Duganella zoogloeoides: one gene and its partner. The protein of the gene in region 2 interacts with the protein of the main gene of each other region in a pairwise test. Links are inferred from orthologs where the notes say so. Each region holds a gene or a part of one and is shown on either strand. Other genes may lie near its edges.

Region 1 (4,976 bases), 570 kb from region 2 along the record:
TCGACTTCGGGCTCCTGCATGTGGTGGTCCACCACGGGCTCGGCCACCAGTGTTTCGGTGCTTTGGAATTCCGGCTCGTAATAGCGGTCTGCGGGCGGGGCGGAGACGGTGCGCAGCAGCGTGTGGCTGGGCGGAATGTCGTCTTGCGCCTGGGCGGCAAGACCGCCATGGGACAGTTGCAGCAGCGCCTGCTCGTCTTCTTCGTCGAGTTCGTCAGGGTGCGGGGAAAAGTCGAGCGTGGGTTCGCGGCGCTCGTCGCTGCGTGCCGGCCTGACTTCCCGGACGACTTGCACGGCCGGCGCCGGTTGCGCGGCCGCCATGCGGGCGTCCAGCGCGGCCAGTTCCACCTCGATCGCCGCTTGCAACTCTTCCTCGGACAGCGTGTCGCCGCTGATCAGGTCTTGCGCGGTCGGTTCGGGGGGCGGGGCGGGCGCGGGTTCGGGTTCGGCCAGTACGGCAGGCGCTGGTAGCGGCTGGGGATCACGCAGCGGCTCGGGCTCAGGCTTGGTGAGCGATACCGGCGCTGCTGGCGGCGCCGGCGGCCGAACACGCCACTGTGCGGGCAATGGCTGCGGCGCAGGTTCGGCCGCAGCAGTCCCGGCCTCATCATCGAAATCCAGGCTCAATGCCGCCACCGAGTCCGGCAATTTGACCTCAGCCATCACAGGCAGCGGGGGCAGGGCAGCGTCATCGACGTCGTCGAAATCGAGATCGAACTCGCTTGGTTCGGCGGCCGGCGCAATGGCGGCAGGAGGCGCAGCGGCATCAGGCACGGAGCCGGCAGGAGCCGCGGCAAGACGAGCAGCGGTAGAAGGAGCTGCTGCAGAAGGAACAGCAGCGGAAGAAACGGCTGGCGCAGCAGGCGGCGCCAGCGGCTCCAGCAACGCAGCATTACCGTCAAACACCTGGTTGCAGGAGCCACAGCGCACTATGCCCCCACGTAATTTCAGCTGGTCATGAGCGACCCGAAATATCGTGTTGCAGTGGGGGCATTTGGTGGCAAGCGCCATGGGTGTGATTAGCGCGCGGCGGGAACCACGTCACTGCCGAGGCGACCGTGCAGGGCGACCCAGCCATCCTGTTCGGCCCATACGCCGAGCTTGATGAACGGTGCGTAAGCGGCAGCCACTTCCTCGGCCTGGCGCGCCAGCACGCCCGACAGGATCAGTGCGCCACCGGGCGCGACGCGGCCCGACAACATCGGCGCCATCAATTTCAACGGGCTCGACAGGATATTCGCCACCACGATGTCGAACTTCTGCTCGGCATGCGCGGACTGGGCGAAGGTGTCGGGCAGGAAGTATTCGATCTCGCAATGGTTGCGCTGGGCATTGTCGGCAGCCGATTCGATCGCTTGCGGATCGATGTCCACACCCACGACTTCACCAGCGCCGACCTTCCTGGCTACCATGGCCAGGATGCCGGAACCGCAGCCGTAGTCGAGCACGGTCTTGCCGGGCGCCGGATGGGCTTCCAGCCATTCCATGCACAAGCGCGTGGTCGGATGGCTGCCGGTACCGAACGCCAGGCCCGGGTCGAGTTCCAGGATCAGCGCGTCAGGATCCGGTGCCTCGTGCCAGCTCGGCACGACCCAGATGTTCTTGCCGATGTGAATCGGTGCGAATTGCGACTGCGTCAGGCGCACCCAGTCCTGCTCTTCCACCTTGCGGGTGGTGAACTTGGGCAGCTTGGCCAGGCCAGCCTGGCCGGCGGCAGCGGCCACGATCACGGCCTGGTCGTCGGCTTCGTCGGTGAGGGCCACCACGCGGCTGTGGTCCCAGGCCGCTTCGGTCGGTTCCATGCCCGGCTCGCCGAACAGCGGACGTTCGGCGTCGGTGCCTTCATCGGCGTCCTCGACGGAGACCGACAGCGCGCCCACGTCCATCAGTGCTTCGGACAGGGCTTCGGCGTGTTCGCGCGCGATTTCGATGACGATTTCGGTCCAGCTCATTGTGGCGCTTTCGGGTTCAGGCTCAGTTTATTGAGTTCTGGCATGTCGGCCAGCTTGTGCTCGAGGTAGTGAATATTGGTGCCGCCTTCGATGAAACGGGCATCGATCATCAGCTCGCGGTGCAGCGGGATGTTGGTCGAAATACCTTCGACGACCATTTCCGACAGCGCGATCTGCATGCGGCGGATGGCCTGCTCGCGGGTGGCGCCGTACGAAATGACCTTGCCGATCATCGAATCGTAATGCGGCGGCACGTAGTAGCCGGCATATGCGTGCGAATCGACGCGGATGCCGGGACCACCCGGCACGTGCCACGACGTAATGCGGCCCGGCGACGGCGTGAACTTGAAGGCATCTTCGGCATTGATACGGCACTCGATGGCGTGGCCCGACAGCATGACGTCGCGCTGGCGGAAGCGCAGCTTCTCGCCGCAGGCGATGCGGATCTGTTCCTGCACGATGTCGATGCCGGTGATCATTTCGGTGACCGGGTGTTCGACCTGCACGCGGGTGTTCATCTCGATGAAGTAGAACTCGCCGTTTTCATACAGGAACTCGAAGGTGCCGGCGCCACGGTAGCCGATCTTGCGGCACGCTTCGGCGCAGCGGTCGCCGATCTTTTCGATCAGCTTGCGCGGGATGCCCGGCGCCGGCGCTTCTTCGATCACCTTCTGGTGGCGGCGCTGCATCGAGCAGTCGCGTTCGCCCAGCCAGACGGCGTTTTTGTGTTCGTCGGCAAGGATCTGGATTTCCACGTGGCGCGGATTTTCCAGGTACTTCTCCATGTACACTTCCGGATTGCCGAAGGCGGTACCGGCTTCGGTCTTGGTCATGGCCACGGCATTGATCAGCGCCGCTTCGGTATGCACCACGCGCATGCCGCGTCCGCCACCGCCGCCGGCCGCCTTGATAATGACCGGGTAGCCGACCTTGCGGGCGATCTGCACGATGGCTTTCGGATCGTCGGGAAGCGCGCCTTCCGAGCCGGGCACGCAAGGCACGCCCGCCTTGATCATGGTTTGCTTGGCCGACACCTTGTCGCCCATGATGCGGATCGATTCCGAACGCGGACCGATGAACACGAAGCCCGATTTTTCCACGCGCTCGGCGAAGTCGGCGTTTTCCGACAGGAAGCCGTAGCCCGGGTGGATCGCTTCGGCGTCGGTCACTTCGGCCGCGCTGATGATGGCTGGCATGTTCAGGTAGCTGAGCGTCGAGGCCGCCGGGCCGATACATACCGACTCGTCGGCCAATTTGACGTACTTGGCGTCCTTGTCCGCTTCCGAGTGGACCACGACCGTCTTGATGCCCAGTTCGCGGCAAGCGCGCTGGATACGGAGGGCAATTTCGCCACGATTGGCAATGAGGATTTTTTCAAACATGGTAGGTTCGCGTATTTCTGTGATCACCGGCAGAGACCGGTAACATCAAGTAGGGAGGGGATGCGGAAGACGGCGCGCCCGTCACCGACAGTGCGGCGGGGCGGGCGCTGAAACTCGTCTTAGCCTATCACAAACAGCGGTTGGCCGAATTCGACCGGCTGGCCATTCTCGACCAGGATCTGGGTGATCGTGCCGGACTTGTCGGCATCGATTTCGTTGAGCAGCTTCATCGCTTCGATGATGCAGAGGGTGTCGCCTTCCTTGACGGTGGCGCCCACTTCGACAAAGGCTGCCGAACCCGGCGCCGACGAACGATAGAAGGTGCCGACCATCGGCGATTTGACGATGTGGCCGGTTGGCTCGGCGGCTACGGCAGGCGCGGCTGCGGCAACCGGGGCGGCGGCTGGCGCCGGCGCTGCATGGTACTGAGGAATGCCTTGCGGCTGCATCATCACCATCTGGTTTTGCGGCATGGCCGACGATTTGACGATGCGGACTTTGCTCTCGCCTTCGGTCACTTCGAGCTCTGCGATGTCGGATTCTGCGACCAAATCAATCAAGGTCTTCAGTTTGCGTAGATCCATGTAACCCCCAGGAATATCTTGTTTTTAAGTGATGACGGCGACGCCTTTTGGGCGCAGCCGCGTTAAATTGCGCGCAGATCGCGTAGATTATCGCCTTTTAAGAACGAAGTCGATGGCAAACCGATATCCTTCGATACCGAGTCCACAGATCGTGCCACTGGCGATCGCGCTCAGGAATGAATGGTGGCGAAACGACTCGCGCTGGTAAATATTCGAAATATGCACTTCTACAAATGGAATGGCCACGCCCGCCAGGGCGTCGCGCAGCGCCACGCTGGTATGCGTGAGTCCACCCGGGTTGATGACGATGGCGTCCACGCCCTCGGTGCGGGCAGCATGGATGCGGTCGATCAACGCCCCTTCGTGATTGCTCTGAAAACAAGACAAGGTGGCGCCAGCCGCTTGCGCTTGTGCCTGGGCTGCGTGTTCCACATCGGCCAGGGTGGCGGCGCCGTAAATCTCCGGCTCCCGGGTGCCCAATAAATTCAGGTTGGGGCCGTTCAGGAGGAGGAGGTTTTTTGCCATGTTCTTGACCGTTTTCCGCGAAAGTTTCGCATTTTGCCGCCAACTGCCTGCATTGGCAAGAGAAAAAAATGCGTGTACCCAGTGTCTGGCAAGTTACAGCGTTGCCAAATCCTTGTGCAGCTCGTCAAACTTCAGCTTGCCCAGGTAAGTCTTCTTGACCTGGCCGTCGCCGCCGATCAGCACCGTGAACGGCAGGCCGCCGTTGACATTGCCGAACTGGCGCGACAGGTCCGTGCCGCTCATGCCGGCCACCAGCACCGGGTAGGTGATTTTATACTTGGCGCTAAATTCGGCGATGTTGGTTGGCGAATCGATACCGATCCCGATAACTTGCAGCTTCTTGCCGGCTTCTCCGGACGAGAGTTCGGACAGCTCCGGCATTTCCTGCACGCACGGCGCGCACCACGTGGCCCAGAAATTGACCAGCATCGCCTTGCCCTGGAACTGCGCCAGCGGCGTGGCCTTGCCAGCCGCGTCTGGCATGGTTTGCGCTAGCAGCGCCTGTACCGGACCGGTCACACCGGCCGGGGCGGT
Region 2 (4,945 bases):
GCTTTGTGGCAGTGGCGGCGCCAGCGGCGCGCGGCCGATCCGCTCGAGGTCCTGTACGATGCCTTTTGCCGGCGGCAAGCGCGCCATGGCGACCCGCGCCAGCCGGACGAAGGCCCGGCCGCGTATGCCGCCCGCCTGCGCACGCGGCCGGCAAGTGCGGAACAGCACGCCGCCGCCGACCGGTTTTTGTTACTGTACGGGACACTCAAATACGCCGCGCCCGATACCGAATCACGTACAGCGTCGCTGGCGACGCTTAAAACACTGTTACCCCTATGCCGATAAAACCTCTGATTGCTCCCCTGCTGGCCTCCCTGCTGCTGACCTGCGCCGCCGGCGTCCATGCGCAAGGTGTGGACCGCTACGGCTACAAGCTGCCCCCGTCGCAGCACAAGAAAACCGCGCCCAAGAAAAAGGCCGAACCCAAGCCCGCGCCCAAGCCCGGCACCGATTACGTCGGCGAATACGTCAACTTCGGCGAGTGGAAGGAAGTGCGGACGTTCCTCGATGACGTTGCCATCCGCAACGGTTTCGACCGCAAGGAGCTCGACACCGTGATCAACCAGGTGCGCTACCTGGACTCGGTGGTGCAACTGGTCAAACCGGCGCCGCCGGGCAAGCCGAAAAACTGGCAGGCCTACCGCGCCCTGAACGTCGATCCGGTGCGCACCAGCGCCGGCGTGCGGTTCTGGAACGAGAATGCCGAAGCGCTCGCGCGCGCCGAATCGCTGTACGGCGTGCCGGCCGAGATCATCGTTGCCATCGTCGGCGTGGAAACCGTGTACGGCCGCATCACTGGCCGCTTCCGCGTGCTCGACACCCTGACCACGCTGGCGTTTTCCTATCCCGAGAGCCCGACGCGCGAAGCGCGCATGGCGTATTTCAAAAGCGAGCTGGAAGCGGCGCTGCTGTTCGCCCGCGCCGACGGCCTCGAGCCGCTTTCGATGCTCGGTTCGTTTGCCGGCGCCATGGGCATGCCGCAGTTCATGCCCAGCAGCGCGATGAAATACGCGGTCGATTTCGATGGCAGCGGCAAGATCGACCTGCTCGGTTCGAGCACCGACGTGGTCGGCAGCGTGGCGTCGTTCCTGGCCGCCCATGGCTGGCAGCGCCAGGTAACGGGGCCGATCGCCTACCCGGTCAAAGTCTCGGCTAACCGCGCCTGGGAGCCGCTATTGCAACAGGGGTTGACGGCAAAATACAAGCCGCAGGACTTGTCGGCAGCGGGTGTCGTCCCCACAGTAGCATTGCCGGATCAGAATTTGTATGGCCTGGTAGACTTGCAAAATGGTGGCGAGGCGACCGAATATTGGGCTGCCAATCCGAATTTCTTTGCCATTACCCAATACAACCGCAGCTACTTCTATGCGATGTCGGTCGTGGACCTGGGACAGGCGATCAAGGATGCGCGTGGCAATAACGGCGCTGTAGGGGCTGGTCTATAAGGATGTAAGGAAGCGTAAATGCTCTTGAGACAAGTTCTTGAGAGCACTATCTTAATTACTAAATAGAAATTATCTTCCGTGCGACAACTAACTTAGCACGGCAAAAAAATATCCTGCACACCAACAGAATTGCCTTACAATTAAGTTTAGTTGCTAATATGATGTGGGCACCGAAGCTTAGCACAAGAAGCGGTGTATAATTCTCACACAATGTTGCATCTTGACAACAAGATCACACACGCAAAGCTTTTTTTAATTGCTGCTGAGTATTATATGGCGCGATGTTGTATAATTGTGTATATATTATGAAACTTTTTATCCCGGAATTCCGTCCGTGTGTGAATTTTCCTGAGTAAGGAAGAACATTACGCAGCAAAGCGAGCTCCGAGTGTTGTACTTAGCAGGACAACTTTACAGAAGGAAAAGACGAAATCATGACAAACCAAGTCGGCATAGATATGAACAACGATGCGGATGGCGATGACCTGCTGCAATACAATCCCAACCGCCTGCTCGATACCCTGATCGAGAACCTGCGTCTGAAAAACGATGCGGCCTTGTCGCGCGCGCTGGAAGTTGCGCCGCCGGTGATCTCGAAAATTCGTCACCACCGTCTGCCGGTCGGCGCCTCGCTGCTGATTCGCATGCACGAAGTGAGCGATCTGAGCATTCGCGACCTGCGTTACTTGATGGGCGATCGCCGCAACAAGTTCCGCATCAGCGACAAACAGTTCAAACCGAAAGATCCGGTCGATTCCGGTTCGGGCAGCCAGGGTTAATTCACCCCGGTCGTCACATCATCCCGGCCCCTTATCCAGGGGCGCGGGATTGTTTGCTTTAAGTTTCTGCATCAACGTTCTATATCAGGCCGGGAACACACCGGTCGACAGGTAGCGGTCACCACGGTCGCAGACGATGAACACGATCGTCGCGTTCTCCACCGTTTGCGACAGGCGCAGTGCGATCTCGCAGGCGCCCGCTGCCGAAATTCCGCAGAAAATCCCCTCTTCCGCCGCCATCCGGCGCGCCATGCGTTCGGCTGCTGCCTGCGAAACCGATTCCACCTTGTCCACCCGCGTGCGGTCGTAGATCTTCGGCAGGTAGGCTTCCGGCCATTTGCGGATGCCGGGTATCGACGAACCTTCTTCCGGCTCGGCGCCGATGATCTGCACGCCCGGGTTTTGCTCTTTCAGGTAGCGCGACACGCCCATGATGGTGCCGGTGGTGCCCATGGCGCTGACGAAGTGCGTGACGCGGCCTTCGGTGTCGCGCCAAATTTCGGGGCCGGTGCTGTCGTAGTGGGCACGTGCATTGTCCTGGTTGCCGAACTGGTCGAGGATGATGCCCTTGCCGTCTTTTTGCAATTGCTCGGCCATGTCGCGCGCGTATTCCATGCCGCCGGTCTTGGGCGTGAGCATGATCTGGGCGCCGTAGGCGGCCATGCTCTGGCGTCGTTCCACGCTGAGGTTTTCCGGCATCAGGAGCAGCATCTTGTAGCCGCGCAGCGCGGCCGCCATGGCCAGCGCGATGCCGGTGTTGCCGCTGGTCGCTTCGATCAGCGTATCGCCGGGCTTGATGTCGCCGCGTTCCTCGGCGCGCTTGAGCATGGACATGGCCGCGCGGTCCTTGACCGAACCGGCCGGGTTGTTGCCTTCGAGCTTGCCCAAAATGATATTGTTGCGTGCCGCCGCCTCGGCGCCCGGCAGGCGGGTCAGCTGCACCAGCGGCGTATTGCCGATCGTATCTTCCAGAGTCTTGTAAGCCATCGTTTTCTTTGTCGGTGAGTGCGTCAGAACAGCCATTTTAATCCGAGTTGGGCTTGCGTGTATTGCAAGCACCACGATGGCCCCTCCCGAAAGGTCAAGGCGCGCCAACTCTTCACACGCACGCCACGCCTTGCGCTAGACTTCCATCCAATCGCCACCCCGGCGCACCCACTTCTTTCCACATCATGGCCATCTCCCCGCTCGACCCCATCGCCGCAGAAACGCACGACGCCCTCGCTTCCACGGCCACGGCTACCGCGTCCGCTCCCACGCTCGACCTGGAAAAGCGCGGCTACCAGATCTTCCCTACCCTGAGCCCCGGCGACATCAAGCACATGCTGCGGTTCGGCCAGGCGCGCACGTACCAGGACGGCGAACCGGTGATCGAAGCAGGCAAAACCTGCTATGGCCTGATGCTGGTGCTCAAGGGTGCGATCGCCATGTACCGCACCAACGGCCTCGACGACCCGCTGCTGTTCATCACCCACACCGTCGGCCAGTTCGCCGGTGAGGTGGCGCAACTGTCGGGCCGCTCGCCGCTGGCCAACGGCTACGCAGCCGGCACCACCGAGGTGCTGGTGGTGCCGCCGGAATCGCTGCGCGCCTTGCTGGTCGCGCATGCCGACCTGGGCGAGCGCATTGTGCGGGCGTTGATCCTGCGCCGGGTGGGCCTGATCGAGCAGAACTCGGGCGGCCCCACCATCATCGGCGCGCGCAGCCAGGGCCGGGTACACGCGCTGCAAAGCTTCCTGTCGGCCAATGGCCACCCGTACAGCGTGATCGACCCGGCCGAAGACCTGCGCGCGGCCGACCTGATCGCCCTGCACCAGGCCAGCGGCGACGACCTGCCGCTGGTGGTCTGCCCCGACGGCGCCATCAAGAAAAACCCCACCGTGGTGGACATGGGCCGCTGCCTGGGCATGCTGCCCGAACTGAGCGAAGACAAGGTGTGGGACGTGATCGTGGTGGGCGCCGGTCCGGCCGGCCTGGCGACCGCCGTGTATGCCGCATCCGAAGGGTTGTCGGTGCTGGCGCTGGAAACGCGCGCCTACGGCGGTCAGGCGGGCGCCAGCGCCCGTATCGAAAACTACCTGGGTTTTCCCACCGGCATCTCGGGCGGCGCGCTGGCAGGCCGTGCGTACGTGCAGGCGCAGAAGTTCGGCGTCGAGATCGCCATCCCGGCGCCCACCGGCCGCCTGATCTGCGACACCTGGCCGCTGCAAGTGGAAATGTGCGGCAGCTACCAGAAGCTCAAGGCGCGCACCGTGGTGCTGTCGTGCGGCGCGCGCTACCGCCGGCCGTCGCTGGCCAACCTCAAGCAGTTCGAGGGCAAGGGTGTTTACTACTGGGCGTCGCCGATCGAGGCCAAGCTGTGCCGCTCGGAAGAAATCGTGCTGGTCGGCGGCGGCAACTCGGCCGGCCAGGCTGCCGTATTCCTGTCGGGCCATGCATCCAAGGTGCACATCCTGATCCGCCGCGACAGTCTGGCCGCCACCATGTCGAGCTACCTGATCGAACGCATCGAAGCCACGCCCAATATCGAGCTGCACACGCACAGCGAAATCGTGGCGCTGGAAGGCAACGACGACGGCCTGAAACAGATCCGCGTGCGCAACGCCAAAACCGAACAGGAAACCGACTACGATGTGTGCCGCGTGTTCCTGTTCATCGGCGCCGATCCCAACACCGCGTGGCTCAGCGACTGCGGCGTGGACGTGGACGACCACGGCTTCA

Evidence for each region. Proteins that work in one complex are often made in the same cells at the same time.
Region 1: the proteins of cysM (region 2) and accC interact in binary tests that used the Escherichia coli proteins (3 or more experiments, as listed by UniProt). The link is inferred for Duganella zoogloeoides from one-to-one orthologs.

What each region holds. Positions count from the first base shown.
Region 1 is NZ_CP140152.1:5,084,259-5,089,234, reverse strand. The notes cover bases 1,141-4,108. They hold accC (acetyl-CoA carboxylase biotin carboxylase subunit), read right to left. Parts: upstream 3,334-4,108; coding sequence 1,948-3,333; downstream 1,141-1,947. Other genes in these bases: aroQ (type II 3-dehydroquinate dehydratase), read right to left, coding at 4,005-4,108; accB (acetyl-CoA carboxylase biotin carboxyl carrier protein), read right to left, coding at 3,453-3,917; prmA (50S ribosomal protein L11 methyltransferase), read right to left, coding at 1,141-1,951. In the rest of the region: SR858_RS22455 (DUF3426 domain-containing protein), read right to left, coding at 1-1,010; more of prmA, read right to left, coding at 1,019-1,140; more of aroQ, read right to left, coding at 4,109-4,442; SR858_RS22430 (TlpA family protein disulfide reductase), read right to left, coding at 4,536-4,976. UniProt on the Escherichia coli protein: This protein is a component of the acetyl coenzyme A carboxylase complex; first, biotin carboxylase catalyzes the carboxylation of the carrier protein and then the transcarboxylase transfers the carboxyl group to form malonyl-CoA.
Region 2 is NZ_CP140152.1:4,517,439-4,522,383, forward strand. Bases 1,261-4,197 are described here. They hold cysM (cysteine synthase CysM), read right to left. Parts: upstream 3,212-4,197; coding sequence 2,309-3,211; downstream 1,261-2,308. Other genes in these bases: mltB (lytic murein transglycosylase B), read left to right, coding at 1,261-1,445; SR858_RS19960 (hypothetical protein), read left to right, coding at 1,880-2,224; SR858_RS19970 (FAD-dependent oxidoreductase), read left to right, coding at 3,397-4,197. Also shown: SR858_RS19950 (transglutaminase family protein), read left to right, coding at 1-285; more of mltB, read left to right, coding at 276-1,260; more of SR858_RS19970, read left to right, coding at 4,198-4,945. UniProt on the Escherichia coli protein: Two cysteine synthase enzymes are found. Both catalyze the same reaction. Cysteine synthase B can also use thiosulfate in place of sulfide to give cysteine thiosulfonate as a product.